Regions from separate parts of the Actinoplanes oblitus genome, predicted to be linked through region 2. Evidence: riboswitches for the same ligand, from Rfam matches in the RefSeq annotation. Region 2 holds a riboswitch; each other region holds the start of a gene.
What was found. A riboswitch is a leader RNA that binds a small molecule or an ion and turns the genes downstream of it on or off. The one in region 2 is predicted to bind cyclic di-AMP.
Positions count from the first base shown of each region.

Region 1: it holds a riboswitch for cyclic di-AMP, as region 2 does, so the genes downstream of both, Actob_RS18835 (hypothetical protein) here and Actob_RS05445 (C40 family peptidase) in region 2, are expected to answer to the same signal.
Region 3: it holds a riboswitch for cyclic di-AMP, as region 2 does, so the genes downstream of both, Actob_RS08545 (C40 family peptidase) here and Actob_RS05445 (C40 family peptidase) in region 2, are expected to answer to the same signal.

Region 1 covers NZ_CP126980.1:4,185,845-4,195,571, reverse strand. The annotation lists gene Actob_RS18860 (glycoside hydrolase family 3 protein) at 1-276, opposite strand, end outside; gene Actob_RS18855 (hypothetical protein) at 866-1,402, shown strand; gene Actob_RS18850 (peptidase inhibitor family I36 protein) at 2,335-2,859, opposite strand; gene Actob_RS18845 (RNA polymerase sigma factor) at 3,227-3,745, shown strand; gene Actob_RS18840 (hypothetical protein) at 3,726-4,778, shown strand; cyclic di-AMP (ydaO/yuaA leader) riboswitch at 4,824-4,983, shown strand; gene Actob_RS18835 (hypothetical protein) at 5,297-5,536, shown strand; gene Actob_RS18830 (MFS transporter) at 5,906-7,231, opposite strand; gene Actob_RS18825 (helix-turn-helix domain-containing protein) at 7,619-8,164, opposite strand; gene Actob_RS44060 (helix-turn-helix domain-containing protein) at 8,170-8,352, opposite strand; gene Actob_RS18820 (hypothetical protein) at 8,532-9,713, opposite strand.
Region 2 covers NZ_CP126980.1:1,206,884-1,216,610, forward strand. The annotation lists gene Actob_RS05420 (hypothetical protein) at 1-176, opposite strand, end outside; gene Actob_RS05425 (nucleotidyltransferase) at 155-724, opposite strand; partial or broken gene Actob_RS05430 (dTMP kinase) at 864-1,478, shown strand; gene Actob_RS05435 (SDR family NAD(P)-dependent oxidoreductase) at 2,073-2,756, opposite strand; gene Actob_RS05440 (sigma-70 family RNA polymerase sigma factor) at 3,295-4,296, shown strand; gene Actob_RS05445 (C40 family peptidase) at 4,371-5,234, opposite strand; cyclic di-AMP (ydaO/yuaA leader) riboswitch at 5,357-5,504, opposite strand; gene Actob_RS05450 (DUF3817 domain-containing protein) at 5,683-6,006, opposite strand; gene Actob_RS05455 (hypothetical protein) at 6,028-6,459, opposite strand; gene Actob_RS05460 (DUF6158 family protein) at 6,458-6,799, shown strand; gene Actob_RS05465 (DUF1360 domain-containing protein) at 6,828-7,349, shown strand; gene Actob_RS05470 (hypothetical protein) at 7,346-7,552, opposite strand; gene Actob_RS05475 (GAF and ANTAR domain-containing protein) at 7,928-8,764, shown strand; gene Actob_RS05480 (antibiotic biosynthesis monooxygenase family protein) at 8,851-9,165, opposite strand; gene Actob_RS05485 (MDR family MFS transporter) at 9,234-9,727, opposite strand, start outside.
Region 3 covers NZ_CP126980.1:1,851,052-1,860,778, forward strand. The annotation lists gene leuS (leucine--tRNA ligase) at 1-2,417, shown strand, start outside; gene Actob_RS08530 (TVP38/TMEM64 family protein) at 2,622-3,332, opposite strand; gene Actob_RS08535 (type 1 glutamine amidotransferase) at 3,450-4,163, opposite strand; gene Actob_RS08540 (Mur ligase family protein) at 4,185-5,405, opposite strand; cyclic di-AMP (ydaO/yuaA leader) riboswitch at 5,817-6,002, shown strand; gene Actob_RS08545 (C40 family peptidase) at 6,042-6,839, shown strand; gene mraZ (division/cell wall cluster transcriptional repressor MraZ) at 8,294-8,725, shown strand; gene rsmH (16S rRNA (cytosine(1402)-N(4))-methyltransferase RsmH) at 8,960-9,727, shown strand, end outside.

The DNA of each region.
Region 1 (9,727 bases), 3.0 Mb from region 2:
GCCCGGGGTGCTGTCGGCAGCGAAGGTGATCATGCCGGTCACGGCCGTGTAGTCGGTGCCGGCGGTGGCGGTGCCGGTTCCCGTCCGGTACCTCAGTGTGGCCGGGCCGGCAAGGGGCTTGTTGTCGCTGGTGCCCAGGACGAAGGTGACGGTCGCCGACTGGCCCTCGCTGGCCTGGATGAAGGTCTGGGCTGCGGTGACGGTGGCCGTCTGTGTGTCGGCGGCAAAGGCCGCCTGGCCGTACAGCAGTGTGGCGCCGATGAGACCGGTGGTCACAGCGGCGGTGCGGCCGCGTGATAGCCGGCCCCGACGTCGATGGTGTGCGGGCATGCCGTTCCTCTCTTCGGTGACAGGTCAGCCAGTGGGGACAGGCAGCAGCTCTCGCATTGGCAAGATGGCCGGCCTGGCGCGCGGGTGGATGGGCGAGCTAGTCAGGTCGTCGCGCGTCAGGCGCCGGCCTGAGCGCGTCGCGGAGTTCCGGCGGGCGCCACCGCTGGCTGTCCCTTCTCGCCAGCGGGCCGTCCCCCTCAACCAGCGGTGGCGTCCCCCGGGAATGACCTTGCCGGTTCGTGATCGGCTCGGGAAGTTGTCTCCGGTTGTCGCCGGTTGCCGCGCCGCACGTGTTGTGCCCGGCTCCGGAGCCGGATCGCTGATGCACCCGTCGCCGTTGCCGAGGCAGGTTCATATGCACGCCAGGCTTCTCGTGAACCGCATCTGCTGCCCGGGTGAGCGCTATCCAACGGTTACGTGGCCTGTCGTAGATCGCTCGGGGCAACAGGGTGACGTGGCAGTAGCGCGGCCGCGTACTGCGGCGGGAATACGGCGTTCATACTTCGTTGCGAGCCGGCAAGGAAGGAACGCGTGGATGATCGTGCGACGAAGTGAGGTCTCCGGCACCGACGCTGCCGAAGCCGCCCTCGTGGCCTTTGCGCGTGCGCACATTGAATTCGTGGACGCCCACCACCGAGGGCCGCAGGGCTGGAGGTACGCGACCAAGGAGCATCTGCTGCTCGATATCGGCCGCCTTCATACCGCCGGTCCGCTGCCTGATGGGATCGACAAGATGCCGGATCAGTTCTGCTACAGCAATGCGGCTGCGGTCGCTCGCCGACGGGGATTGCTGTACGCCGAGGGCATCGCCGCTTTCAGTGTGTCCGGCACGGTGTGCTGTCTGGCTCATGGCTGGTGCGTCACCACGGATGGGATAGCGATCGATCCAACGTGGGATCCCGGAACTGGGCTCGCCTACCTGGGCGTCGCGATCAGCGATGAGTCGCTGTGGCCGACGGAAGAAAATTTCGGGGTCTTCGATGACTACGCACGGGTCAGTTCACTGCTGGCAAACGGGTTCGCCCCGCAAGCGGTCGCCGCGCTGGGCCGTGAGATACCTGCCAGGCCGTGAGGACGCTGCCGGGCTGTTGCGCCCGTCAGCGAGGCACCGACAGCCGCGGGACACCGTCGGCAAGGCACGCCGCCGCGGACTGATAGCGGGTCGACCAGGGATCCGAGCAGGCCGACAAGGACCTCATCTGCACCTGGACCACTCGAGGCCTCCTTCGCCTCCTGCTCCTGGCTGACTAGGGCACGAGGCAGCGCCCCGCCCCGGCTCGATCGCGGGCATCGGGCCTCGGCCGCTGGACGTGGGTCTCCGTGCGGGGCTACCGTCGAGACGGGCACGGCGGCGGTCGCCTTCCGGACGCACCAGATGTCCGGTGAAGGGTTCACAACTCCAGCCGCACGCGAAAACCGCCGCCCCGTGGATAACCACGGGGCGGCGTTCACGAACCGCGGCCCTGACCACAGTCGCGGGCTCGGCACTGCTGGTCGCGGCCGAATACGCGGTGCGCACGCTGAACGTCTCCTGGTAGGCGGAAGGCTCGGCACAACTCGGGTGGTCCGTTCTGCGCGGCAACTCGTACGCGCCCGCCGACGTAATGGATGTCGGTGCCAGGCAAAGACCGTGTTCTCAAGCCGCCGTGTCGGCCGGATCGCTCGGGGCGGGCCAGGGGTGCCATTGCGTGGGCGGAAGACCCCTGGCCCACGGGGCAGACTACTTCTCACCCACCGCGCGGGCCGGTTTTCGGCCTTGTCCAGTGACTCCAGGAACCCGACGCCCATGCCGATCCCGTCGTCCGGATGCCGGCGTCCGCGCGAACCGCGGAAAGTGGCGTGCGCTGTTGCTGTTACCGGCGGCGTACCGGCGAGGCGGTTGGCGGCCCTCCAGCGGGGCAGCACATCCCAGGCCCGGTCGCGGCGCTGATCACTCCTCATGTGGGGCCGTCGCGTGCCGCCGGTTCGGTCACGGCGCCGGCCGAGGGTGGCTGGCGGTGGTGGTCAGCAGTTCGTTCGGCTCACGTAGTCGGCCTGGTTGCGGTAGGGGTTGACGTCGGCGATGGTGCGCCGCGTGGTGCCGGCGGTGAACAGCACTGTATCGACGCTGCCGGCTTCGTTGAGGAAGCCGACGGTGCCGCTGCTCATGTTGTAGTGCACGGACTCCGTCCGGTTGCGCCAGCCCCACGTGCCGAGGTCCTGCCAGCCGCAGCTGGAGAGTCGGCCGCGCGGGTAGGTGTAGTTGACGCCGTCGTAGAAGCAGAACCAGCCGGACGGGCAGTCGGCTGCGGCGAGGGCGTGTCCGGCTTGGGCGCGGGTGACGGTAACGATGAAGGTGCCGCCGCCGTAGGCGATGTCGCGGTCGCTGATCGGTGTGCCGCCGGGGTGCTCGTGCAGGTATGCGGCCATCGCGGCTCGCGTGGTGTCGGCCGGGTAGGCGGCTGCGGGCTGGGCGCTGAGCGTGGCTGCCAGGACGCATGTCGTGATCAAAGCAGCAGTCTGCAGGTAGCGCAGGCTGAAGCGATTCATGAGCGACCCCCGTTGTCATTCAGCTCGACAAATGTCAATAGCAGGAACCCTATCAATTCTTGAACATCAATTGGAGTGCATGAATGTGCCGAGATGGGAGCGGGTTTGCATCAGCTGCAGGTGCCACCATTTCGCCCGTTCGAGTGAAGATCCATAATTGATGATCTTGATCTCGGTGCCGCCTTTCGGAACGCTTAGGTATCGGTCTTGTCACGGTCGTTGCGGCGCGGCGGATTCGGAACGGCGCCGCGTACTTAAGGGGTGAAGAGTCTGCCCGGATCGGGCGGCGTTGCCCGTGAAGAGGAGCGCGTTGGACGGCAGCGAAAGATCAGCGGAGATCGAAAGGGCATGGTCGGAGCACAAGGACATGCTCTGGCGTACTGCGTTCGGGATCCTCCAGGACCGGCAGAAGGCCGAGGACGCGGTCCAGGACACCGTGGTCGCGATGGCTAGGCACCTGCGCCGCTACAAGAGGCCGCCGGACTCCTGGCGCGCGTGGCTGACCACGGTCGTCACCCGCCGGGCGCTCAACATCAGATACCGCCGCCTGACGTTCTGGGGCTGCGATCTGGATGCGGTCCCGGTTGGCAACGACCCCACCTTCGAGGCCGTGTACGGCCGCGAACAGCGGGAACGGATCTTCGCGATCGCCGGCGACCTGCTGAGTAAGCGTGACCGGGCGGTGCTGGTCCTGCGGGCCGACGGCTTCGGCAACGCCGAGATCGCCGCGGCGATGAAAACGACGCCGAAGGACGTCTCCAACAGGTATTGCCGCGCCCTGGCGGTGCTGCGACGTGCGATGGCAGCGCCCGACGCCGCCGGGCCGGGCCTGCCGAGACCGACTACGACGAAGGGAGCCAAGAACCATGTCCGTCCCGGGGCCTGATCCCGTCCGCCGCGGCTACACCGACCTGGAGGTGGTCCCCCTGCACGTCGCCGCACTGAGTCCACCACCCGGCGAACCGCAGGATCCACCGGCGACGTTGTCGCTCACCGCCGCGCAGATCGTGGCCGGGGTGCGCCTGCGGCGCCGCCGTGCCCGGCAGGCTCTGCTGCGCACGATCACCCGACAGGCCGCCGTATTCGTTACGGTCCTGGTCGCGCTCGCCGGCACCTGGGCGATCGTCGACCGCCGCCCACCGGGCGCCGTGCCGTCGGCCTCAGCTCCAGCGGGCGGCGTGTGGTTGCTGCCGCTACCCGAGCCCGGGCAGTGGCGCGACGCCCGGGCAGAACTGACCACGCTGTCCCAGACGGTGGCGAAACTGTCCACGCCAGCCAACACCGGCCGCTACACCTATACCCGCACCCGGGTCTGGGCGCGGGAGGCGACCGCTGGGCACGACGCGGTGACCGTCCATGACGAGCAGCGCTGGTGGACGCCGCAACAGGCCGGCCGCCAGACCCGTACGAGCGTGCCCGGCTGGAGTCCCGGCGAGGATCCCGGTCCGATCCGGCCCCCGGATCCCGGCCAGGACGTCTCCTACGGGGATGGGCAGATGCCGGTGGTGGCGCCGCGGTTGGCGGACAACGTGTTCCAGGTGTCCAGCCAGCTCGCCGAGCAGCAGGATCCCGCGGACGGCCCGCAGGCCACCCTGCGCGCGGTCCGCGAGGTGTTCCGGTTCCACGACCCGAGTCCGCAGCAACGGGCCGCGCTGCTGCAGGCACTCGCCGACACTCCGGCCGGCCTGAAAGTCGCTGGAATAGTCGACGGCGGAATCGGTCGGCGCGGCTTAGCCGTGGTCGCCGACAGCCAGCAGGGCGCCGTCCGGGACATCGCCGTGTTCGACCCGCGGACCGGCCGGATGCTCGCTTATGACACGGTCTGGTTGCGGCCTCCGCCGGGTGTCAGAATCCCGACTCCTGCCTTGTCGGACTCTCTGCTATTCATTGATGCGACCCACACCAGCAGCCCCGGCTGACGAGGCTGCGCCGCGCCCCCCAAGCTGCACGACCTGTCACGCACGCTGCACCAACCGTTGAGTCACTTCGGTGAATCGGGGAACCACTCGGCCGCTGCTGCACGCTAGCGGCGGCCACGGGGTGAATCCGGCTGACCTTGGCCGGTAGGGCCTGCTTCCTGCCCGAACCCGTCAGCTAACCCGGTAGGCGGTTTCCTTCTTCAGGAAGACACATACATGCACGCGAAGTTCCACGCTGGCCGTTTGCCGGTCGCCGCGACGCCGTCTGGTCCGCCCGGATCGGGCGGCGTCGTCGTGCCCGGCACGACCATCGCGCCGCAGCGGCCCGGTCGACGAGGCGCCGGCACCCACGTTGCTATCCCCCGGTTTTGTGTCGTGACGTAACTCTGGCGAGCACCCACGGGCTTCACCGCACCGCCCTGCCCCATCCCGATGTCATCGAGCATCGCCCGGCCTTCTGCCGGGCGAGCGCCGGCCCCTGGCCGGCAGGTTCTGTCGCATCGAGAAGGGAGACTCCCTTGCCTGAGAACGCGCAAGGCCAGGGCGGCAACTCCGGCCGGCTGCCCGAGCGGCCGGAGCGCGTCCAGCAGATCAGTAAGGCGCTCGACCAGACCCTGATCATCGCCGGGGTTCTGGAGATCGCCGAGAAGCTGCTGGCGCTGGCCGGGAGTGCGGACCCGACGACCATGGTGTTGGTCGCCGGATCCGCCCTCAAGGTAACGGAGGTCGTGCTGCGAGCCTGGAAATTCCGGCACTAACCCCCGCCCGGCCCTGTGGTGGCCCGCTCCGCAAGGGGCGGGTCACCCGCAGGCCGTCTATCCGCCAGCAGCGGCAGCTAGCCATCTGCTCACTGCGGGAACAACTTTTATGTCCAATCGCGGAAAACAGGTGATCACGGGCGATCACATCGGACACCACGTCCGACATTAGCCGTGTCCAGTACCCGGCCGAGGTACATGATTGACCTTGGTGATCACTCCCACCCTCACCCAGCCCTCGGCATATCGTCAACCCGCATCGGCGTGCCACCTTCGGGAACTCAACGCCTCAGCTTGGGCGTGGGCGATGGCCCAGCCGGCGACGTGCAGCGCTGGTCGCGGTGGCCGGTTCGGGGCGCGCGAAGGGGCTCATGCGGATTCTCCGGCGACGATGGAGGTGGCTGGCACGGGTGCGGGACGGCTGCGGGTGGTTGGTGTGGTGTGCCAGGTGACACGCCAGCCGGGGTAGGCGACCGCGGCGAGGTAGGCGGTGGCGCAGAGCCAGAGCGCTGCGGGTAGGCCGAGGGTGAGTAGGGCGGCGGCGGCGAGGCCACCGAACGGGATGCCGGTCCAGGCTCCCGCGATGATCTGGGTGCGGATCCGGCCCTGCAGGTGTTCCGGGATCCGGTCGCACTGGATGGCCTCGATGACCGGGTTGCCTGCGCCGGAGCCGAGGCCGGCGACGGCCCAGACGATCAGGACGAGCGTCGGTGGTGCGTTGAGCGCGATGACGGCGAACCGGCTCACCCCGGCGATCGACATGCCGGCGAGATAGATGCCGCGGCGGTGGGAGTCGAGGCGGTCGCCGCGCCAGCCCATGAGGGCGGCGGTCACCGCGGCGGTGCCGGCGAATGCGCTGATCGCCAGGCCGGTGGTTTCGGTGTCGTGGCCGCCTCGGCTGGCCCAGACCGGTAGCAGGCCGCCGAATAGGGCCCGGTCCAGCATGTTCGTGACCGCGAACATGATCATCAGTGCGGCCAGGGAGCGGTCGGCGTGCAGGAATCGGACGCCGGTGGCGAACTGCTGGCGGTAGGTGCCGGTGGCGGGTTCGTGCCGGACGGGGGTGCTGATCGTCGCGGATGCGAGGGAGCCGAGGGCGAACAGGGTCGCGACCAGGAGCAGGGTGACGGTGAGGCCGCAACGGGTGTAGGCGAGGCCGCCGAGGTAGGGGCCGAGGCCGGCGCTGCGTTCGACGGCGGTCGTCCAGCCGGTGGCCCGTATCAGGGCGATGCCGGTGTCCTCGGCGACCGGGCGCAGCAGCACGGTCTTCGCGGCGGTGGCCGGGCCGTCGGCTGCGCCGACCGCGGCCATCAGGACCGCCAGCAGCCACAGCGGTGGCAGGCCGGTGACGGCGAGGACCACCATCACTGTGGCCGAGAGCAGGTCGCCGCAGGCACCGATGCGCTGCGGTGCGACGCGGTCGAGGAGGGGCCCGGACAGAACTTGCATGACGACCCACGGCAGCACCTGGCACAGGGTGATCAGGCCGGTCTGGACCACGCTTCCGGTGACCGCCAGAACCATCGCGGGTAGTACGACCAGCAGCATCCGGTTCGCCGTCAGCGCGGCTCCCCGGGCCACCAGCAGTACGGCCAGTCCGAAAGGCTGCTGGTGGCCGGCCCGGGCATGCGCGCCGGGGCAGCCGCGCAGCGTCCGGGCGGCCGACCGGTTGATCACGCGCAAGAAGGGGGACATTGGCTCCCGCTCAAACCCGGACCAAGACGGCTATGGCCGGCAGCACGATCGTTGCCGCCCGCCGAGGCCGTCGGCGACCGGGCGGGCACATGCCGGTGATGGGCACAACGTGTGTCGGCGCCGTCGGGTGCAACCTGATGCTGTCGTTCGAAGCAGGTGTGTCGGCGGTGGCGTGCTGGGTGGTGTTGTGGTCGGTGTCCGCGCTCGTCAGGCCGGGGCTCCGGGTGTCGCCGGTGCCCGGCCGGCTCGCGGTGTGCCGGGCCGGGTGCAGCAGGGCCAGCACGGTCGTGGTGCTCGCCCTGCTGTGCCCGGTTCCCGTCAGGCGCGGGCGCGGGTGCCAGTCGGCGTGAGTGCCGCGCTGGGCGAGCCGGTGGCTGCTGCGGCGGGTCACGATAGGGGTCCGGCTGGGCGGGGCTCGGTGTGCTGAACACCGTCGGTCGGTGCTGCGGTAAGGGTTGATCGCCGACCGCCGTTGCGGGAGCGCCGCTCGACGTTTCTCAAGTTCAGCAGCCGGTTGACGGTGCCCCGCCTGAGGCCGGTCTGGACGGTGATTTGCCTAACCGACTTGCGTTCTTCGGTGTACAGGCGTAGGACCTCGTCGGCGGCCTTTTCCTGCTCGTCGGCGGTCATCCGCGTCCGCTGCTGCCAACCGGTGGTGCCCACCGCGGGGGCAGCCTGGTGGGTGGTGGTGGCATCTGGGCTGTCGGTCTGCGCGTCTGCTGTGCGGCGCCGGCCGCCGCGTTTGCGGAACTGGACGCCGGCTTCTTCGAGAATGTTGTGGGCCCAGCCGTACGAGCGGCCGTAAGCAGCGGCGATCTGCTTGATGGACTCCCCGGCCGTGTAGCGGTTGGCCGCCGCTTTCATCGTGTCGGCCCGGGTCTCGCACATCTGCTGCGCCAGCGATAGCGGCGTGGTCGTGGCGTGGCTGCTCATGGTCATCACCTGATCGGAATGTGGCGGGCGGGGATATGTGGGGTTCTGGGGCGCCAGCTGCGGGATCGGAACTCGATCCCGGCCTGCTTGAGAGCACGATGCGTAGAGCCGTAGGACCGTTTGGTGGCGGCGGCGATCGCCCGGATGGAATGGTGCTGCCGGTACAGCTCGACGACTGTTTTCTGCATGGCAGCGAGTTCGGTCCCCGACAGCCGTTTCCCGCGAGATCGTGTCGGCTGCGGTGCGTTGCCGCGGTCCCGTGGTGCTGAGCGGTGGCGTGCGGTCACGGATGTCATCAGGCCTCCAGGTTGCTAAGCGGTGGCGGCTGCTCATGCGGTCCACGTGGTGCAAGGGGGTCAAGGCGGGGTCAGCGCAGCAGAATCGCCACGACGACGACGGTGGTGAGCGCGGCGACTGCTGCGGTGTACATGGCGACTCGCAGAGCGCGCCGGTGGGCCAGATAGGCGGTGAGCCGGCCGGTGAGATGCTGGTGAGCGGCGAGGTCGTCGGGATGCGGTGTCCGCGCGGGCGGCAGCAGCGGTTGGGCTTCGGGTGCGGTGAGCAGCCGGCCGACCGCGCCTGCGATGTCGCTGGTGGGGTAGCCGGCCAGCGGGTGCCGACTCGTGTCGCGGCCTGCGGCCGGCGTGCGGCGCCCCGCGGCCCTGGCGCGCCGCGGCGGTGCGTCCCGCGGGCCCACGGTGGTCGGCGAGCATGCGGGCGGCGGCGGGGGCAAGGTCGTGATAGCGGTCATCGGTTGCGGGGTGTGGGTGCAGACGCCGCTGCGGTGGGCGGTCACCGCCCGGTGGTCGGCGGCGTCGAGCGCCGGGGATCGGGCGGCGACCAGGAGGCTCCATGCCGGGTGGTGCTGGGCCTGGTGCAGCAGTGCGGTCAGGTCGCGGTCACGGCGGCAGCCGCGCAGCATGCGCAGGTAGGTGCCGAGGACCGCCGCGCCCGTGCTGGGGTTGTTCTGGATGATGTTGCGGTCGTGGATGTGCCAGACCCAGGCGATGGCCCGGAGGGCCTCCGGGCATCGGCCGGCGGCGTGCAGGCTTTCGGCGAGGCCGGTGACGGTGGCGAGGATGCCGGCGGGACAGCGCAGGCGGTGGTAGGTGGCGAGCAGGTTTCGGCGGATCTGGATGGCCTGCTCGAAGTGGGTGTGCTGGTGCAGGGCGAGGCCGTAGGCGTGCGCGGCGTCGAGGCGGCGCGGGTGGTGCGGCTGCCGGGGATGCAGGCGCCGGCTGCCGTGGTAGGCGTAGCGGGCGGCGGCGAGCTGCTCGGGGCCGGTGGTGTGCAGGGCGTACAGGGTGGTGGCGTCGACCATCGCCGGGTCGGCCGGCTGCCACGCGTAGTCGCGTCCGGCCAGGTGCTGGGCGAGCAGGGTGACGGCGTCGGTGATGGCGCCGGCGGCGATCTGGCGGCGCGCGGTGATCGCGGCGTCGCTCAGGTTGTCGAGGCCGCTGCTGTTGCGCTGCGGCCGTACCGGTGGATGCGAGACGATTCGTGCCGTCCGCCCGCGGCGAGCGCGGGTACGCGGGCGTGGTCGTGCCATGGGCGGTGCCTTCC
Region 2 (9,727 bases):
GAGCTCTCCACCTCACCGCTGAGCACCAGCACGTGCTCCCGCTGCTGCACTGTCACACCCTGCTCGGAGATCCGGTCGTGCTCGGTCAGCAGACGCTGGATCTCGGCCTCCAGGTCGATCTGTTTGGTCATCTCAGGCCCTCTTCGTCGGACGACTACCCGTCGGTGGACGGGAATGGCACCACGTCGAGCCGGTCCAGCAGGACGAGGAACGCCTCGGCGTACGGTGACTTGGCGGTCTCCCGCCGCACCCGGCCCCAGTCGATCTGCTCGCGCAGCGAGCGGGCGACCGGCAGCCCCTGGGCGAAATCGCAGTGATGCTGGCTGTAACTGAGCAGCTTGTGGATCATCAGCTGGGTTGCCGAGAGCACCGGCATGTAGATCGCCTCGACGGAGATCCGCTCGGTGTCGGCAAGCGTCTCGTCGGTGACCGGAGTCTCCACCGGCCGGTAGATCAGATCCACCATCCGGTTGTCCTCGTACACCTTGACCAGCCAGTCCTCCGGCGGCTCCTCGGTCTGGAAACCGACCTTGGCCAGTTCCTGAAGAGCCCGCTCCTTGTCCTGCTCGCGGATCAGGAAGTCCACGTCGTGGTCGCTGGAATGGCCGCCGTGCGCGTACACGGCGAAGCTGCCGCCCAGCGCGAAGGGAATTTCCGCCGTCTTCAGGGAGGCGGCGACGCGTTTCATGGTGCCGGCCAGCCCCTCGTCGACCCGGTGCGGCATGGTGACCTCCTGTCCGTGTCCAGTTGATGACGACTACCCAGGGTGGCCACACCTTGAACCACTGACGATCATTCTGGTCCGGGACGCCCGGTTCGCGAGGGGGAACGCGGTGTGCGGCCCCCGGCTACCGTCGGTTGGTATGTCCGCCCCCTCGGTTGGTCCCCCCGTCGCCGTGAAGCGCCCCGTCCGCACCGTCGCCCTGGTCGGTGTCGACGGCTCCGGCAAGACCACGCAGGCCCGGCTGCTCGCGGCCGCGCTGGCCGGTGCCGGGCACCCGGCGGTGTACCGGCAGAACGCCGGCGGCCGGGCCTGGTTCGGCCGGCTGGCCGCCCGCTGGGGCCGGGGCGACGCCGAGGGGCTGTTCGGCCGGCGGGGCATGCTGCTCATCGAGTCGCTGCTGCGCTGGCTGGCGATCGCCCGGACCCTGCTGCGCCGCGCCGTCCGGCACGAGATCGCGGTGATGGACCGGTACGCGGCGTGCCAGTTCGCCAGCCTCCGGGCGCGGGGTGCCGGACCGGCCGCCGAACGGCGCGCGCGGCTGGCGTACCGGCTGTTTCCGCGGCCGGACGTGACGTTCCTGCTGGCGGTGGATCCGGCGGTGGCCCGGGAGCGGATCGACAGGCGGGGCACCGACCGGGAGTCGATCGAGTATCTGACGGCGGCGGACCGGGCCTATCGCTCGCTGCCGGAGGCCGCGGGGTTCGTGGTGATCGACGCGAACGGGTCGCCGGAGCAGGTGCACGCGGCGATCAGGGCCGGGTTGGCCGCGGCGATGGTGAGCCAGGCGGTCCCGGCGGCGGCCGGGTCATCCGCGATGGCGGCCGGGTCATCCGCGGTGGCGGCTGGATCCTCCGCGGTGGCCGGGACAACCCCGGGGGTGGCCGGGACAGCCCCGGGGGCAGCGGCGGGGACAGCCGCGGTGGCCGGGGGCAGGGGAGCCCCGGTGGCCGTGAGTGGGACGGCCGGGGCGGTCGCGGCCGGGCCGGCTGGGGCGACACCGGGCCGGCGCCGGGTCCGGGTGCGGACGCTGGTGCTGGCCGGCGTGCCGGCGGTGGCCGGGGCGGCGGTCATCGGGTGGCAGTTGGCGGAGAGTCTCTGACCGGCCCGGTTGGAGGTCGCGGGCCGGTCGCGCTCGAGGTCAGGTGCCCGGCTCGGTGGGGCTCCTGACGAGCATCGACGATCCGTTCGGTCCGGCCCGGCGCGCTCGAAAGCCCACCCTCCCAGGGGGATCCCCCGCTGAGCAGTGTGGCGGAAGATCGCTGGATCGCGCCGGTGGGCTGTGGACAACCCGCGCCTGTGGACGACGCGAGCGATCGACAGGACGGGGATCATGCCTGGCCGACGGGGACTATGCCTGGCCGTAGACGGGAACCTGGGCGCCGCTGACCGGGGCGGACGCGTCCGAGGCGAGGAACAGGACGGTGCCGGCGATCTCCGCCGGGTCCACCCAGCGGCCGTGGTCGGCGTCCGGCATCGCGGCGCGGTTGGCCGGGGTGTCGATCACGCTGGGCAGCACCGTGTTGCAGCGCACGCCCTGCTTCTTGTACTCGACCGCGACGGTCGCGGCGAAGGCCAGCACCGCCGCCTTGGCGGTGACGTAGCCGGCCGCGCCCGGGAACGGCGCCACGGCGGCCCGGGACGAGACGCACACCACCGCGCCGCCGCCGGCCGCGATCAGGTGCGGCAGGGCGGCCGCGGTGGTCAGGTAGGTGGGTCGCAGGTTGGTGGTGAGCATGGCCTCGAACTCGTCGACCGGGGTGTCGGCGATCAGGCCGCTGCCGGCGTACCCGCCGACCAGGTTGACCACCGCCTTCAGCGGGGCGTCCGGGTCACCGGCGGCGGTCGCCACGGCGGCGGCCGCACCGGCCGGGTCGGTGAGGTCGGCCGGGACGGCGACGACGCCGGCCGGCAGCCGGTCGACGGAACCGGGCCGGGCCGGGGCCACCACGCGCCACCCGGCATCCAGGAACGCCGCGATGGTGGCGGCGCCGAGTCCGCCGGTGCCGCCCGTGACAAGAGCAGTGTTGGTCATGGGAGCAGGTTGTCACACGTACGTGGATGTGCTTTTGCTCACTCCCGGCCGCTCGGGTGGCCGGCCGGGGGAATGTCACCGCATCGGGAAGCGTCACCCGGGCGGGCGAGTGAACTGTGGCCCACCGTGGCGCATTGTGGCCGATGGTCCCGTTCGACCTGCCGGTCACGCGGAGTGAGATCTTTTTTGATGTACGCGTTTGATTCAGGCCTGTCTGCTGCCGGTCGATGCTGCACGTGAACCCCAGGGACGGAAAAACCGTAGAACCAGGGTGACGAGCATCGCGGCGCCCAGGTGATGCCCGTCGCTGTGGACGATGAGAGGCCGATGGTGTTATGAGGCGCGCTACGGGTAACCGTCTATCTGCAAGACGGCCGCAGAGAGATCGTACTCAGCTACCGCGCACTGGGCTCTCAGGTAAGACCCAGGCATTCGTGACACTTTCGACCAGCCAGCCGGAATCAGCGCAGGCAGCCATTTGTTGTGTAGATGTCAGCAACCGCAATGCACGAGCTGCGGACGTTACGGGAGAGGGCTGATGGACGCAGGTAATGCCCGTAACAGGGTTAGTGACGGCAATGAGGGGACCGTGGGCAACGTGGAGAAGAACACCGTGATGCGTACCGACCAGGTTGCCGAGGAGCGCGACCTCGTCGGAGTCTACCTGCACGAAATCTCCCGGACGCCGCTGTTGGACGCCGCGCGGGAGGTCGAGCTCTCCAAGGCGATCGAGGCGGGCCTCTACGCCGAGCACCTGCTCGAGCAGGGCGAGGAGCGTCGCGGCGTCAGCCGGGAGGAGCTGGAGCGACTGGTCACCGAGGGCCAGCGCGCCAAGGACCTGTTCATTCGAGCCAACCTGCGCCTGGTCGTCTCGATCGCCCGCCGCTACGTGCGGTCGGGCATGCCGATGCTCGACCTGATCCAGGAGGGCAACACCGGCCTGGTCCGCGCGGTCGAGAAATTCGACTACGAGCGCGGCTACAAGTTCTCGACGTACGCGACGTGGTGGGTGCGCCAGGCGATCAGCCGGGCGATCGCCCAGCAGGAGCGCACCGTCCGTCTCCCGGTGCACCTGGTCGAGGACGTCAACCGGATGCGTAACGTCACCCGCCAGCTGGTGCGTGAGCTCGGCGGCGACCCGGAGCCGGAGCAGGTCGCGGCGGCCCTGGGCGTGACCGTGGAGCGGGTCAACGAGCTCACCCGCTGGGCTCAGGACACCGTCTCGCTGGACACCCCGGTCGGCGACGACGGCGACACCAACCTGGGTGACCTGGTGGCCGACAGCGACGCCCCGTCGCCCGAGGAGATCGTGCTGAGCGCACTGGAGCGCCAGCGCATCGAGGGCCTACTCAACCACCTGGACGACCGCTCGGCCGGCATCATGCGGGCCCGCTACGGCCTGGAGGACGGCCGCGAGCACTCGCTGACCGAGGTGGCCTCGCGCTTCTCGCTCAGCCGGGAGCGGATCCGCCAGCTGGAGATCCAGGCGCTCGGCCGGCTGCGCGAGCTGGCCCGGGCCGAGGGCCTGCAGGCCGCCTGACAATCCCTTCCCCCCGGATAACGACTGGAGGCCGGCACCCCGCGGGGTGCCGGCCTCCTTCACGTCCGGGTGCCTTACGACACGCGGCCGTACCCGGGACTGTCCGGGGTCATGATGTTGATCGTTCGGTACAGCACGTCCCGGCCGGCCGACGGCGCGTCAATGATCTTGCCGTCGCCGACGTAGAGCGCGACGTGCCCGCCGCCCCGGTAGAACACCAGGTCGCCCGGCTTGAGCTGGCTCTTGTCGCTGAACATCCGCACGGCGCCCTTCTGGGCGGCCGCGTTGTGCGGCAGCGACTTGCCCGCCGCCGCCCAGGCCGCCATGGTCAGGCCCGAGCAGTCGTACGAGTCAGGACCGGCGTCGCCGAATCCGTACGGCTTGCCGACCTGCTTGAACGCGAAGGCGACCGCCTTGCCGGCCGAGCCCGCGATGTTCGGGATCGAGCCGGTGTAGGAGCCGGTGTCCTCGGTGGCGCTGCCGTAGAGGTCCTCGCGCATGTCATACAGCTTCTGCAGGTCCTTCTTGATCTTCTTCTTCTGCGCGTCCAGTTCCTGGATCTGCAGGTTCTGCTTCTGCTCGGTGGTCTTGAGGGCCGCCTGCTTCTGCGCGAAGGTCTGCGTGGTCTCGGTGTACGTGTCGATGTCCGCCTGGTTGGACAGCGTGATCTGCTCCAGGTAGCCCATCCGGTCGAGCAGCTCGCCCTGCTTGCCGCTGAGCAGCACCGTCATCGGGCCGACCCGGCCGGTGATGTACTGCGACGTGGCGATCGTCGACATCTTGGCGCTGGCCTGGGCGAGCGCCGCCTGGGCCGGCTTCAGCGAGGCGGACAGCTTCACCGCGTCCGCCTTGGTCTTCTTCAGGTCGAGACGCGTCTTGTTGTACGTCTCGGTGACGTCCTCGAGCTTCTCCGAAGCCTTGTCGATCTGCTTCTTCAAATCGCTCTCGGACGGAGCCGCGTGGGCGGCCACAGCTCCCGACGTGGTGATCGCAAGTGCGGTCAGCGCGACCACCAGCGCCCGGAGCCTGGTACGGGGGTGTGGCACTGGTCAGGGGCCTTTCTTCCGCTTTGGCCGCCTACCGGGTTAGCTGACGGGTTCGGGCTCGGAAGAAGGCCCTACCGCGCGCGGCGCGGATTCACCCCCGGGAGATGGTTCCCCGGTTCACGAACGACGGGGGTGTCGTTCAGGATTCGGCGGCGTTGGCCGGCGCCATCGGAGGGTTTGTGGCTGCGGACCGGACCAACCGCATCAACTTATCGGGGAAGAAAACAAAATCAAGACCTCGCCGAGTGATTTCTTCCAATCGTCGGTCTTGCGAAGTAAATCCCGATAACCGGCTGTTATTCGATCCGCGCTGAGCGTTATTTCGACGCTGACGATCCTACTAATCCTTCAGCGCGGGCTCGAGTGCGGCATTCGGCATCCAGTGCCGGGTGACCTGGCGCTCGGCCCAGAACGAGAAGAACGGGATGGTGCCGGCCAGCATCACGACGACCATCCGGCCGAACGGCCAGCGGACCCGCCGGGACAGGTCGAAGGTGAGAAGCAGGTAGACCATGTACAGGAAGCCGTGCAGCGGGCCGATCAGGGCCACCAGCGTGGCGTTGTCGCCCAGGTACTTCAGCGGCATGCCGACCAGCACGAGCACGACGAGGAGCACGCCGACGATCCAGGCGATGGTCCGGTAACGGGTGAGGGCGCCCTGCACGGGGGTCTCCTTCTGCTTCTACTACTTGACGATGCGGCCGGGGTAGTCGGCCGGCCGGGCGCCGGGGTGCTCGGCCAGCCAGGCCAGGTAGTCGTTGTACGCGTCGAGCTCCGGGTCGGCCGCACCGGGCTCGGCCGCCCGCACGGCGACCCGGACCGGGCGGCCCAGGGCGACCGGGGCGTCCGGATCGCGCTCCGGGGCGGGCGCCGCCGCGGACTCGTCGGCCGGCTCGCCGGCGGACCCGAGCTTGCGGCGGTGCAGCTGGATCTCGCGGATCCAGATGAACACCACGAAGCCGGCGAAGACCGGCCACTCGAACATGTAGCCCCAGCTGAGCGAGTTACCTCCGGTCGCCCGGCTGAACTGCCACCAGCCGAGACCGAGACAACCCGCGGTCAGCACCAGCGCCAGGAGGTGCCGGGCGATCCATGCCGGGGTCCACAGCCCTTTCATGCACCCGAGCCTACCGGCGGGTTTGGCGGTCGCCCGCACGGGCAAGCCCCTGGACGAACAGCGGCTCATGAGACAGCGGAGGTACACGATGACGGATCCGGGATCCTCCGGCGGCGAGCCGGTGGACTTCGAGATCGGGGTCGACCCGGTGGGTCTGCCCGACGACGCCCTGTTCCGCGAACTCGCCAGCCTGTACCGGACCCGGCTGCAGACCCTGCGGCACGGTCCGGACGCGGCGCTGGAGAACCACTTCCGGCGCACCGCCGAGCTGGAGACCGAGTACATGGCGCGATATCCGGGACGTGAGATCGACCCCGCCCGGCTCACCCAGGACTTCTGACCCGCCCGGTGTGGAAAGGACCCCCTAGATGACCAGCCTGCAGGCCCGGGTCGCCGAGACGGCCCGGGCGTACGCGCCGCACGAGCACCGGCCGATGGCCGGCTATCTGGTCGCGATGGGCGCCTACGGCGCGCTCGCGGCCGGCCTGGCGGTGGCCGCCAAGATGACCGGCCGGACACCGCCGGAACGCCCGGCTCTGGCCGACGTGGTGCTGATCTCGATCGCCACCCACAAGCTGAGCCGGCTGGTCGCCAAGGACGCGGTGACGAGCCCGCTGCGGGCGCCGTTCACCCGATACACCGAACCGGCCGGAGCCGCCGAGCTCAACGAGGAGGTCCGGGACTCCGGCAGCAGTGTCAAGCACGGCATCGGTGAGCTGCTCACCTGCCCGTTCTGCCTGGCCGCGTGGGTGGCCACCGGGATGACCGGCGGGCTGGTGCTGGCGCCCCGGCTGACCCGGCTGGTGGCGACCGCGCTGACCGCGACCGCCGCCTCGGACTTCCTGCAGATGGCTTACTCGATGGCCAAGGAGAAGGCGGAGGGCAGCTAAAGGGTACGCAGCGCCTCTTCGGCCTCGTCCTGCAGATACTCGCCCTCGGGTAGGGCGTCGATCCGGGTCAGCAGGGTGGCCGGCAGGTCCTCGGCGATCGCCCGGCGCTGCAGGTCACCGCTGCTCATCCGTTCCTCGGCGCGGTACGCGTCGTCGAGGAAGGTGGTCAGGCGGGCGTCGTCCCCGGTGGTTTCGTCGGTCACGGCGGGTGGGGTACCCGGGGCCCGGCCGGGCAAACGCGGGACGCTCGGCGACTGTAAGCCAGGTCACAATAGCTACCGGAATCGTGGGCGGATGCCGAAGGTTGTGAACGGATGCCGGTGTGCCCAGTGTCCCCGGGCCTCACCCATCGCCTGCACGGAATACCGTTCGGCTGGAGCCGTGTTGAGCCACTCGCCGCGAGGCGACCTGCACACCGGCATCTACTTCGTTCGGCCCCCGGTTCGCCGGGGGCCGTACCGTTTCGCCGGCTCAGGCGTTTTTGAGCGTTCCCGGCGCAGAGGGTTTAAACGGACAACACCCCCCGATCGGGGCACCGAACCGCGCCTTCCCGGAATCGACATGGCAGTATCCGTCGAGTGTCTGTACCGCAACGTCGCGTACCGGCCGCGCAGCGCGGCACCCGGTCCCACCGACGCGCCACCCCCGGTGGGGTGACCGCGCCCGGCCGGCCCCGCCGTCTCGTCGCCGGTGGCCGGCCCCGGCACGGCGCCGCCGATCTGCTCGGTCCCGGTGCCCCGCACCCGGTCGAACTGGCCGGCCTGTTGCACGAGGTCACCGTGCGGTTGTTGAGCGCCGACACGCTCCAGCAGGCGCTCGACCGGCTGGCCGCGCTGATCGCCGGCGCGCTGCCCGGCACGACCCGCTGCGCGGTCGCGCTGATCAGTGAGGGCGGCCCGGTCACCGTCGCGGCCGCCGGGTCCGCCGGTGAGACGTCAGATCGGCTTCAGTACGGCGACGGCAGCGGCCCCGGGCTGGAGGCCGCCCGGACCCGCAGCCTCGTCACCACGCACGACCTGGGTGCCGACGAGCGGTGGCCGGAGCTAGCCGCGGCGGCCCGGGCGGACGGGATCGGCGCGGTCGCGGCGATCCCGCTGGACGTCCGGCGCACGGCGGTCGGCGCGCTCAGCGTCTGCCTGGGCCGGCCCGGCGAGATCGAGCCGGATCTGCTGCTCACCGCGATGGCGGTGGCCGGGCAGGCCGAGTTGCTGCTCGGTGAGCTGCATCGGCGGGAGACCCGGACCGAGGGGGCCGCGGTGGACCGGGCGGTCGGGGTGATCATCGCGCAGCGCGGGTGCGGGGTGCAGGAGGCCCACCGGATCCTGCGGGACAGCGCCCAGCGGCTCGGCCTGGACCAGATGGTGGTCGCCGAGCGCCTGGTCTCGGCGGCGGCCCGGAACCGGGCGGGCGCTTAGGGCCGGCGCCGCCGACCACGCCGTGGCCCCGGCGTGGTCGGCGGACGGCGGCCGGGCGCGTCACGCCCGGCCGGTCGGTGTGCTCGTCAGGCCCCGGTCTCCTTGTGGACCTGCTGGATCACCTCGAACTCCAGCAGGCTGGCGCCGGTGGCCACCGGCTTGGCCCGCTCGCCGGAGTGGGCGGCCCGGGCGCCGCCCTGCGACCAGTTCTGGAACGCCTCCTCCGACTCCCACTTCGTGTACACGAAGTAGCGGTTGTCGCCGGCGACCGGGCGCAGCAGCTCGAAGGCGAGGAAGCCGGGCTCGTTCTCCACAGCGCCGTGCCGGGCGGCGAAGCGCTTCTCCAGTTCGGGGCCGGCGCCCTCGGGGACCTCAATCGCGTTGATCTTTACTACAGCCATGCGGTCACGCTAACGCGTGCTCACCGGTACGGACGGCGGCGCGCTGCCGTCCGTACCGTAAGCGGTTGTCAGTGAGTGGAACCCTCGCTGCCCGCCTTGACCCCCGCCTGGTTGTCGTCGTCGGCGACCGGGCCGGAGCCCGGACCGGGAACGCCGGCGCTCTGCCCCGCCTGCGCCGCGTCGTCGGCGCGCTGCTGCTGGGCCGAGCGCATGGAGAGCGGGATCTCCGGCAGGAAGAGCACCACCACCAGGCCGACCAGCATGATGAAGAAGGCCATCAGGTAGACGACGTGCACGCTGTCGGAGAAGCCGACCTTGAACGGGTGGGTGAGCCCGTCGACGAACTTGTTGATCACCGAGGTGTCGCTGAGCGCCGACTTCATGGCGACCTGGAGCTGCTGCACCTGGTCCGGGTGGGCCTGGGCCGCGGCCTGGAACGCCGCGTCGCTCTTGCCGGCGTCGGTGTACGCGTCGTTGATGTTGCCGGGCAGGACGTTGAACAGCACCGACAGGAAGACCGCGGTGCCCAGCGTGCCGCCCATCGAGCGGAAGAAGGTGACAG
Region 3 (9,727 bases), 640 kb from region 2:
ACGTCGACAGGTACCGGCAGCAGCTGCGCCGCCTGGGCCTGGCGTACGACGACCGCCGCTCGTTCTCCACCACCGACCCGGAGTACTACCGCTGGACCCAGTGGATCTTCCTGCAGGTCTTCAACTCCTGGTTCGACCCGGAGCTGAACAAGGCCCGGCCGATCGCCGAGCTGATCGCCGAGTTCGAGTCCGGCGCGCGCGGGCCGGAGTGGGCCGGCCTGTCCGCCACCGAGCGGCGCAAGGTGATCGACGGGTACCGGCTGGCCTACATGAGCGAGGCCCCGGTCAACTGGTGTCCCGGCCTGGGCACCGTGCTGGCCAACGAGGAGGTCACCCCGGAGGGCCGGTCCGAGCGGGGCAACTTCCCGGTCTTCCAGCGCAGCCTGAAGCAGTGGATGATGCGGATCACCGCGTACGGTGACCGGCTGGTCGACGACCTGGACGTGCTGGACTGGCCGGAGCCGGTCAAGCTGATGCAGCGCAACTGGATCGGCCGCTCCCGGGGGGCGCACGTCCACTTCGCGGCCGGCGACGACCGGATCACGGTGTTCACCACCCGCCCGGACACCCTGTTCGGCGCCACCTACATGGTCCTGGCCCCGGAGCACGAGCTGGTCGCCACGATCGTGCCGGCCGAGTGGCCCGCCGGTACCCACGAGTCCTGGAAGGTCGCCGCCACCCCGGGCGAGGCCGTCGCCGCCTACCAGGCGACGGCAGCCGCCAAGACCGAGGAGGAGCGGACCGCCGAGGGCAAGGTGAAGACCGGCGTCTTCACCGGCGCCTACGCGGTCAACCCGGTCAACGACGAGCGCATCCCGGTCTTCATCGCCGACTACGTGCTGGCCGGCTACGGCACCGGCGCGATCATGGCGGTGCCCGGCCACGACCAGCGCGACTTCGAGTTCGCCACGGTCTTCGAGCTGCCGGTGGTCCGGACCATCGCCACCCCGGACGGCTTCGAGGGCGCCTACGTCGGCGACGGCGAGGTGATCAATTCCGGCTTCCTGGACGGCCTGACCAAGGACGACGCCAAGGCCGCGATGATCGCCTGGCTGGAGGAGCACGGCAAGGGCGCCGGCGCCACCACCTACCGCCTGCGCGACTGGCTGTTCAGCCGGCAGCGGTACTGGGGCGAGCCGTTCCCGATCGTCTACGACGAGACCGGCCTGCCGATCGCGCTGCCCGACTCGATGCTGCCGGTCGAGCTGCCCGAGGTCGACGACTTCTCGCCGCGCACCTTCGACCCGGACGACGCGGACACCGAGCCGGAGACCCCGCTGTCCCGCAAGAAGGACTGGGTGCAGGTCGAGCTGGACCTGGGTGACGGTCCCAAGACGTACACCCGGGAGACCAACACCATGCCGCAGTGGGCCGGCTCCTGCTGGTACGAACTGCGCTACCTGGACCCGCACAACGACAAGGTGCTGGTCGACCCGGCCAACGAGGCGTACTGGATGGGCCCGCGCTCGGCGACCGACGCCGGTGGTGTCGACCTGTACGTGGGCGGCGTCGAGCACGCCGTGCTGCACCTGCTGTACGCCCGCTTCTGGCACAAGGTGCTGTTCGACCTGGGCCACGTCTCGTCCTTCGAGCCGTTCCGCAAGCTGTTCAACCAGGGCTACATCCAGGCCTACGCGTTCCGCGACGCCCGTGGCGTGGTGGTGCCGGCCGAGGAGGTCGTCGAGCGCGACGGCAAGTGGTACTACGGCGACCAGCAGGTCAGCCGCGAGTACGGCAAGATGGGCAAGTCGCTGAAGAACGTGGTGACCCCGGACGAGATGTGCGAGCAGTACGGCGCCGACACGTTCCGGGTCTACGAGATGGCGATGGGCCCGCTGGACGTCTCCCGGCCCTGGGAGACCCGGGCGGTGATCGGGTCGCAGCGCTTCCTGCAGCGCGTCTGGCGTCTGGTGGTCGACGAGGAGACCGGCGCGATCCGGGTCACCGACGAGCCGCTGGACGCCAAGACCCGCAAGATCCTGCACCGGGTCATCGCGGGTGTCCGGGAGGACATGGAGGAGCTGCGGTTCAACACCGCGATCGCCAAGCTGATCGAGCTGACCAACGCGCTGACCCCGCTGCCGGTGGTCTCCCGGGAGGCCGTCGAGCCGCTGGTGCTGATGCTGTCCCCGTTCGCCCCGCACCTGGCCGAGGAGCTGTGGAGCAAGCTGGGCCACATCGGGACGCTGGCCTACGCCGACTTCCCGCAGGCCGACCCGGCGCAGCTGGTGGCCGACTCGATCACCTACCCGGTGCAGGTGAACGGCAAGGTCCGCGGCCGGGTCGAGGTCGCCCCGGACACCCCGGAGGAGGAGGTCCGGGCGCAGGCCCTGGCCGCCGTCGCCGAGGCGCTGGCCGGCAAGGAGCCGAAGAAGGTCATCGTGGTCAAGGGCCGTCTGGTCAGCGTCGTCGTCTGAGTTCGCGCGCCCCGGGCCGGTCTCGCCATCGCGAGGCCGGCCCGCCGTGTTCCCAGTTCACGATCACCACCCGATTACGGTACGGCCGGAGCACAGTGCTGCCGCGCCGGGAGCGTCGCGGAGCCGTGGAACGCTGCTCCGGGCGTACCCCAAACGGGGTGAAGCCGGGCGTGAGCGCCTGCCTGGCGCCGGGCGAGTCGCGCGTCAGGCCGGGGTGGCGGTGCGGCGGGAGGTCTGCCGCCAGCGGAGCACGATCGCCGTGGAGAGCACGAAGCTGATCAGCGCCGGGGCGACGGTGATCGCGCTCATCTTGCCCGGGGTGGCCACCGCGGCGCCGATCACGGCGTAGGTGATCGTGGACGGGATGGCGGCGATCGTGGTGCCCAGCAGGTAGCGCTTGCGGCACACGCTGGTGGTGCCGTAGGCGTAGCCGACCAGGCCGAACGGGGCGAGCGGCAGGAAGCGGACCAGGAGCACGGCGGCCAGGCCACGACGGTTGAGCCAGCCGTCCAGGCGGGCGAGCCGGCCGCCGGCCTTGGCCTGCAGGGCGCCGCGACCGGCCCAGCGGCCCGCGTAGTAGGTGGCGATCGCGGCGATCAGGGCGGCGGCCAGCGCGGCGATCGCACCGGTCGCGGCACCGAGCAGGGCGCCGCAGGCCACCGTCACCGCGGTGCGCGGCACCAGGACGGAGAGCAGCAGGCCGCCCAGCACGGCGACGGCGACGGCGGCGCCGGGGCCGAGCGCGACCACCGCGTCGCCCAGCTCACGCAGCGGCAGGGTGGCGGCGGCCACCGCCAGACCGGCGATCAGCGCGGTCAGCACGCCGAGCCGGACGAAACGGCGCTTGCGGCTGATCGGCGCGGCCTGAGAGTCCCCGGTGCGGGCGCCCACGGGGCGTTCAGGTTTGTCGGTCATATGCAGGTCTACCGCCCCAACGGCTCGTCGGTTCAGGACAAGGTCGTGCAGTCGATTCAGCGCTCGTCTTCGTCGTCAGGCCGGGGTCGTGGCGGCGAACCGCCCGCCCCTTCCTCGTCAGGCCGGGGCGGTGGCGGCGAACCGCTCACCCCTCAGACGCTCCGGCCAGGTGTCGTCAAGAGGCGCAAGCCTATCCGCGCCGGTCGCCCAACGCAGTAGCAGATCGGCTATAGCCGGGTTGCGAGCCAGCGCCGGTCCGTGCGAGTACGTCCCGATGATCTTGCCGGCCCAGGCGCCCTCGGTGTGCCCGTCGTTGCCGATGCCGCTGGTCACCCGGGCCAGCGGTGCGGCGTGTTGGCCCAGGTGGGTGCGGCCGCCGTGGTTCTCGAAGCCGGTCAGCGGCGGCAGGCCGAGCCGCGGGTCGATGTCGCCGCGCAGCTCGCCGACCGCCCGGGTCTCGCCCCGGTCCGAGGAGATGTCGAGCAGGCCGAGGCCCGCAACTTTGGTCCCCTTGGCGAAGAACGAGTGACCGAACAGTTGGTAACCCGCGCAGATGGCCAGGACCGAGGCGCCCTGGTTGACGGCGCGGTGCAGCCCGCCGTCGGCGATCAGGCGCTGGGCGGCCAGCGACTGGGGGCCGTCCTCACCGCCGCCGATCAGGTAGATGTCGGCGGTGGTCGGCATCTGCATGTCGGAGCGGACCTCGTAGGTCTCCACCGGGATGCCGCGGGCGGCCGCCCGGTGCGCCAGGATCAGCAGGTTGCCCCGGTCGCCGTAGGTGGAGAGCAGATCCGGGTAGATCCAGACGATCCGCAGCGTGCTGTCGTTCATGCCTTGACCTCGGTGTTGGGTTCAGTTGACACGGTCGAGCACCGCGCGGATGTCCTGGAACGCCGTGTAGTTGGCGATCACCTCGAGGCGGCCGGGCGGGACCGCCGCCAGCGCCTGGTCGAAGCTTTGTACGTGCTGGAACGGCACCCGGTTCACCTCGAGCCGGACGGCCAGGTCGTACGCCCGGTCCCCGGTGATCAGCACCGGCCGGTCGCGCAGCGGGGCGAAGTCGACGTCCCACAGCCACGAGGTGTCCAGCCCGTCGGGGTCCCGCGCGTTGATCGAGAGCAGCGTCGGCGCCTGGTCGGCCATGTCGAACGCCTCCAGCCAGCTCGCCGGGTTCTTGGCGAGCAGCAGCCGGATGTTGCGGCCGTCCCGGTCGACCTGCGCGTACCGCCCGGCGATGGAGGTCACCCGGGAGAGCCGGGGGAGGGCCTCGATCGGGCGGACCCCGAACTCACCGGCGACCGCGAGGGCGGTGGCCGCGTTACCCAGGTTGACCTTGCCGGGGAGCTGGAGCTTCACCAGGTGCCAGTCGCCGCGCGGGTCGATGACGCCGTCCTCCTCCACCACCCACTGCGGGACGGGGCGGCGCAGCGGGCAGCCGGTGCACCACCAGTCACCGTCGGCCCGCTCGATCGGGTGCCCGCTCTCCGGGCACACGAACGAGTCGTCGTGCCAGCGCTGACCCGCGCTGAACCAGGTGACCTGTGGGCTGCTCACGGCGGCCCAGACCACCATCGGGTCGTCCGCGTTGGCCACCACCCGGATCTCGGGGTGGCCGGCCAGCGCGGTCTTCCACAGCTGCGCCATCATCGCCACCTCCTTGGCCCGGTCCAGCTGGTCGCGGGAGAGGTTGAGCAGCGCCACCACCTTGGGCCGGGTGGAGTCGATCACCTGGGCCAGGTAGTGCTCGTCGACCTCCAGCACGGCGAACGGGGTGTGCCCCTCCTTCGCCAGCGCGGAGGTGTGGCCGGTGGGCATGTTGGCGCCGTACCCGTTGGTCGCGACCCGGCCGAGCACGCCGACGGCGGCCGCGGTGAGGCGCGTGGTGGTGGTCTTGCCGTTGGTGCCGGAGACCAGGGCGACAGCCCGGCCGGACGACAGGTGGGCCAGCAGATCCGGATCGATCTTGAGGCCGATCCAGCCGCCGATCACCGATCCGTCGCCGCGTCCCGCGGCCCTGGAGAGCGCGGCCGCGGTCTTCGACGCAGTGGTCGCGACTATGGCCCGCAGGGGCATCTTCCCGTCCGTCACGCCAGCGAGGGTACCGGACCCCAGGGTTACGTCGAGTTGCCGGAAGGCCCGCGGCTCAATGGCAAGGGTTCAGCCCCGTGGGGATTACCACGTTTGCGCCGCTGAGTCACCGTTTCGGGATCCCTAGGGGATTACCCCGGGAGAAATTGTGTGTTCTGGTTCACTGGCTCCATTCGACGGAATGTAGTTGATCAGGTGCTCCGGGTAATGACATTTGTCTTGTGGACGCAACAAATGGGACAGCAATCGGTGTGCCGAATACGCTGGGTGACTAACTGGCGTCTGACGATCATCGGCGAAGTCGGGTACCAAAGATTCACCGGCGGCAACCGCTCGCCGGTCGCGCCGCACCGGTTCACGCCGAGCCCTGCCCCGGGCTGGTCGACGCGACCACGCAGTTCCAGAAAGCTGACAAGGCATCAGGGGGCAGGGACGGGGAACCCACTTTCCGGTCCGCACCACAGCGCCGTGCCCCACGACGGCGTACCGGTTCGGACCTTGGGGTGAAGCCACCACGGTGGCCGGGCAAGCCTTCCCGCCCGAACCCGACAGCTAACCTCGCAGGCGTGCCGGAGGGATTTCTCAACCGTGCACGAACACAGTTCGAGCCGTGGCCGCCGCATGTCCGGCGCCGGTACCATCGCACTGTCCCTGGGTCTCTGCCTCTGCGCCGGCCAGCTCGTTGGAGCCTCGCCGGCGGCCGCGTCCACCACCCCGGTCGCGAGCGCCGTCACCGCCACCACCGCGGCGGCTGCCAAGGCCAAGCCCAGGTTGACCGCTTCGGTCAACAACCGGAAGCTCCCCTGGGGCTCCACCCTCAAGCTCACCGCCAAGGTCATCGACCCGCGCACCGGCAAGGTCGCCAAGGGCACGGTCCGGCTGCAGGCCTGGCGCTCCAGCAAATGGGTCACCTGGGACACCAAGACCGTGCGCAACGGTGCGGTCACCCTGGCGGCCCGTCCCGACCAGAAGGGCGTCGGCTCCAGCGTCTACGTCCGCGCGCTCTTCACCGGCAGCGGCTACCAGCAGACCGCCTCCGGTAAGGCGAAGATCACGCTCAAGGCCAGCGGGGCCAAGATCCTCGCCGAGGCCAAGAAGCACAAGGGCGCGCTCTACCTGTTCGGTGCCGCCGGGCCCAAGCGGTTCGACTGCTCCGGGTACACCAGCTACGTGTACAAGAAGGCGGCCGGCAAGAGCCTGCCGCACAAGGCGAACTCGCAGCAGAAGTACGGCAAGGCGGTCAGCAAGTCGAGCAAGCGCGTCGGCGACCTGATCGTCTTCCGGTCCGGGTCGTACGGGTACCACGCGGGCATCTACGCCGGCGGCGGGTACATGTACGACTCGCCGCACACGGGCGCCCGGGTCGGGAAGCACAAGATCTACGGCAGCAACTACGTCGTGCGGCGCCTGGTCGCCTGATAGCGCGTAGTAAGTAAGGACACACCGCCAGTGGGGCGCGACCCGGATCGGGTCGCGCCCCACTGGCGTTCCCGGGTCCGGAGCGTGGTCCGGCCCCGGGGTCGCGGTCCTGGCCGCCGGTTACGGCCGTGGTCGGTCGCCGGTGTGGTTGCCAGGCCAGGGTGGGTCAAGGCTCCGGCCGTCAGTCGCGGTCCGTGGTCGGTCGCCGGTGTGGTCGCCAGGCCAGGGGGCGGTGGGTCACGGTCCTGGCCGCCGGTTGCGGTCCGTGGTTGGTTGCGGTGTGGTCGCCAGGCCAGGGGGCGGTGGGTCACGGTTCCGGCCGCCAGTCGCGGTCCGCTGGCGCCCTGGTCAGGTCGAGGTGTGCAACGGGTTCCGGTCCGCTGCCCGCTCCCCGGCCGCAGTCCGACATTCCCGGTACGCCCGCCCTTCGGCAGCGCCGCCCCCGCCTCCACACCGTGCGGCTGGTCGTGGGGGTGGTGTCCGGGCTTGGGATGGGGCCGTGGTTGCCAGCTCGGGTTTCTGGGCTGGTGGTGGGGGCGGTGTCCGGGCTCGGGATGGGGCCGTGAGTGCCAGCTCGTGGTTCTCGGCTGGTGGTGGGGGTGGTGTCCGGGCTCGGGATAGGGCCGTGAGTGCCAGCCCATGGTTCTCGGCTGGGCATGGGGGTTGTGTCCGGGCCGGGGATAGGGCTGTGGAGACCAGCTGGGGGTTGGTCCGGGCGGCGGGGGCTTTGGGCGAGGTGATGACCAAGGGCTCGGCAGGCACAACGGGGGAAGCACCCGTGCCGCCGGGACGAGCATGGTGGTTCGGGGGCCGGGCTCCGGGGTGAGGCGCAAGACGGTGGTGATGGCCTCGGGTCGACCTTGGATGCTCCACCTAACCGGGTCGAGCCGCGCACCAAGGCTCTAACCAACCGGGCCGAGGCGCGCACCGAAGGCTCCACCCAAGCGGGTCGAGCCGCCCGCCGGAGACTCCACCCGACTGGGTCGAGCCGCGCACCGGAGACTCCACCCAACTGGGTCGAGCCGCCAGCCGGAGGGGCCACCTAACCGGGTCGAGGTGTGCGCCGGAGGTTCCACCCGGCTGGGCTGAGGTGTGCGCCGGAGGCTCCACCTTCCTCCCTCGCGGGGCTCCACTTTCCTCCCCGCCGCGCTGGGCGAGGGGCTGAACTGCCCTTTTCGGGCGGAGTTATCGACCCCGCTGTGCCGGATGTCGGAAACCGGACCTGGTGGATCATGCTCTGGCCCTCCACTCGGCGCCACCGCCTGTGAACTGGGATTACGTCCGCGAAAACGGCTCGCGAGCAGTCCCTTTCGGGTTGCAGGTGGAGGGAAGTGGAGTAGAGTGGGGCGCAGTGGCAGGACCGAGGGACCGAACCGAGAGCCTGCCGGCCCGAGTTGACAGACGGTCCACTCCTCCGCGATGGAGCGGCCGTCCCGGCAAAGGGGTGGGGGCCGATGTTCCTCGGCACGCACACCCCTCGGCTGGACGAGAAGGGCCGGCTGATTCTCCCGGCGAAGTTCCGTGACGAGCTGGCGGGAGGTGTCGTGATCACGAAGGGGCAGGAGCGCTGTCTTTACGTGTTCCCGATGCCGGAGTTCCAGCGCATCGCGGGCCAGCTGCGCGAGGCGCCGGTGACCAACAAGGCCGCCCGGGCTTACAGCCGGGTGTTCTTCGCCAGCGCCCACGACGAGGTGCCTGACAAGCAGGGCCGGGTCACCATCCCCGCACATCTGCGGGAGTACGCGAGTCTCGGCCGGGATCTCGTGGTGATCGGGGCCAGCACCCGGGTCGAGATCTGGGACAAGCAGTCCTGGGACGACTACCTCTCGGCGAGCGAGGAAGAGTTCGCCGACATCGAGGAGGGGGTGCTGCCCGGCGGACTGTAAGGCGTGGCACTCGGTGGGCCGCTGGGATTTCCGGCCCGACCGCCACTGCTTGCCGTACTGCGAGATCTCCAGCCGCTCCCGCTCCTGGCGCCTCTTCCCCGGCGCCAGGCGCGTGTCCGGAGCCGGTCACACCGGCGCGGGACAGAGCGGATGGGGATCTGGCGGTACGGATGGCGGCCGGGCCGGCATGGCAGCAACAGGTAACAACCGGGTGAAACGCGATCAGGTGGGGCAATGGGGGTCGACATGGGGGAGCCGCGCGGTGCGCACGTTCCGGTGCTGCTGGAACGCTGCCTCGAGCTGCTCGGTCCGGCCCTGGCCCGGCCCGGCGCGGTGCACGTCGACTTCACGCTGGGTCTCGGCGGGCACGCCGAGGCGGTGCTGGAGCGGTTCCCGGACGTCGTCCTGATCGGTCTGGACCGGGACACCGAGGCGCTCGCCCACTCCCGGCATCGGCTGGCCCGGTTCGCCGAGCGGACGCACCTGGTGCACGCGGTCTACCACGAGCTGCCCCGGGTGCTCACCGAGCTCGGCCTGCCCGGGATCCACAGCGGACTGTTCGATCTGGGTGTCTCCTCGTTGCAGCTGGACGAGGCGGACCGCGGTTTCGCGTACGCGCAGGACGCCCCGCTCGACATGCGGATGGACCAGTCCCGGGGGATCACCGCGGAAGAGGTCGTCAACACGTACGAGCCGGGCGAGCTGGTGCGCATCCTCCGGCAGTACGGGGAGGAGAAGTTCGCCACGCGGATCGTCTCGTCGCTGGTGCGGGAGCGGGCGAAACAGCGGATCGTCTCGACGGCCCGGCTGGCCGAGCTGATTAAAGACGCTATTCCGGCCGCCGCGCGGCGAACGGGTGGAAATCCCGCGAAAAGGTCGTTCCAGGCACTACGCATTGAGGTGAACGGCGAGCTCGAGGTGCTCGAATCCGCTGTTCCGGCGGCTTTGGACGCCTTGTCGCCCGGCGGGCGACTTGTGGTGATGAGTTATCAATCGTTGGAG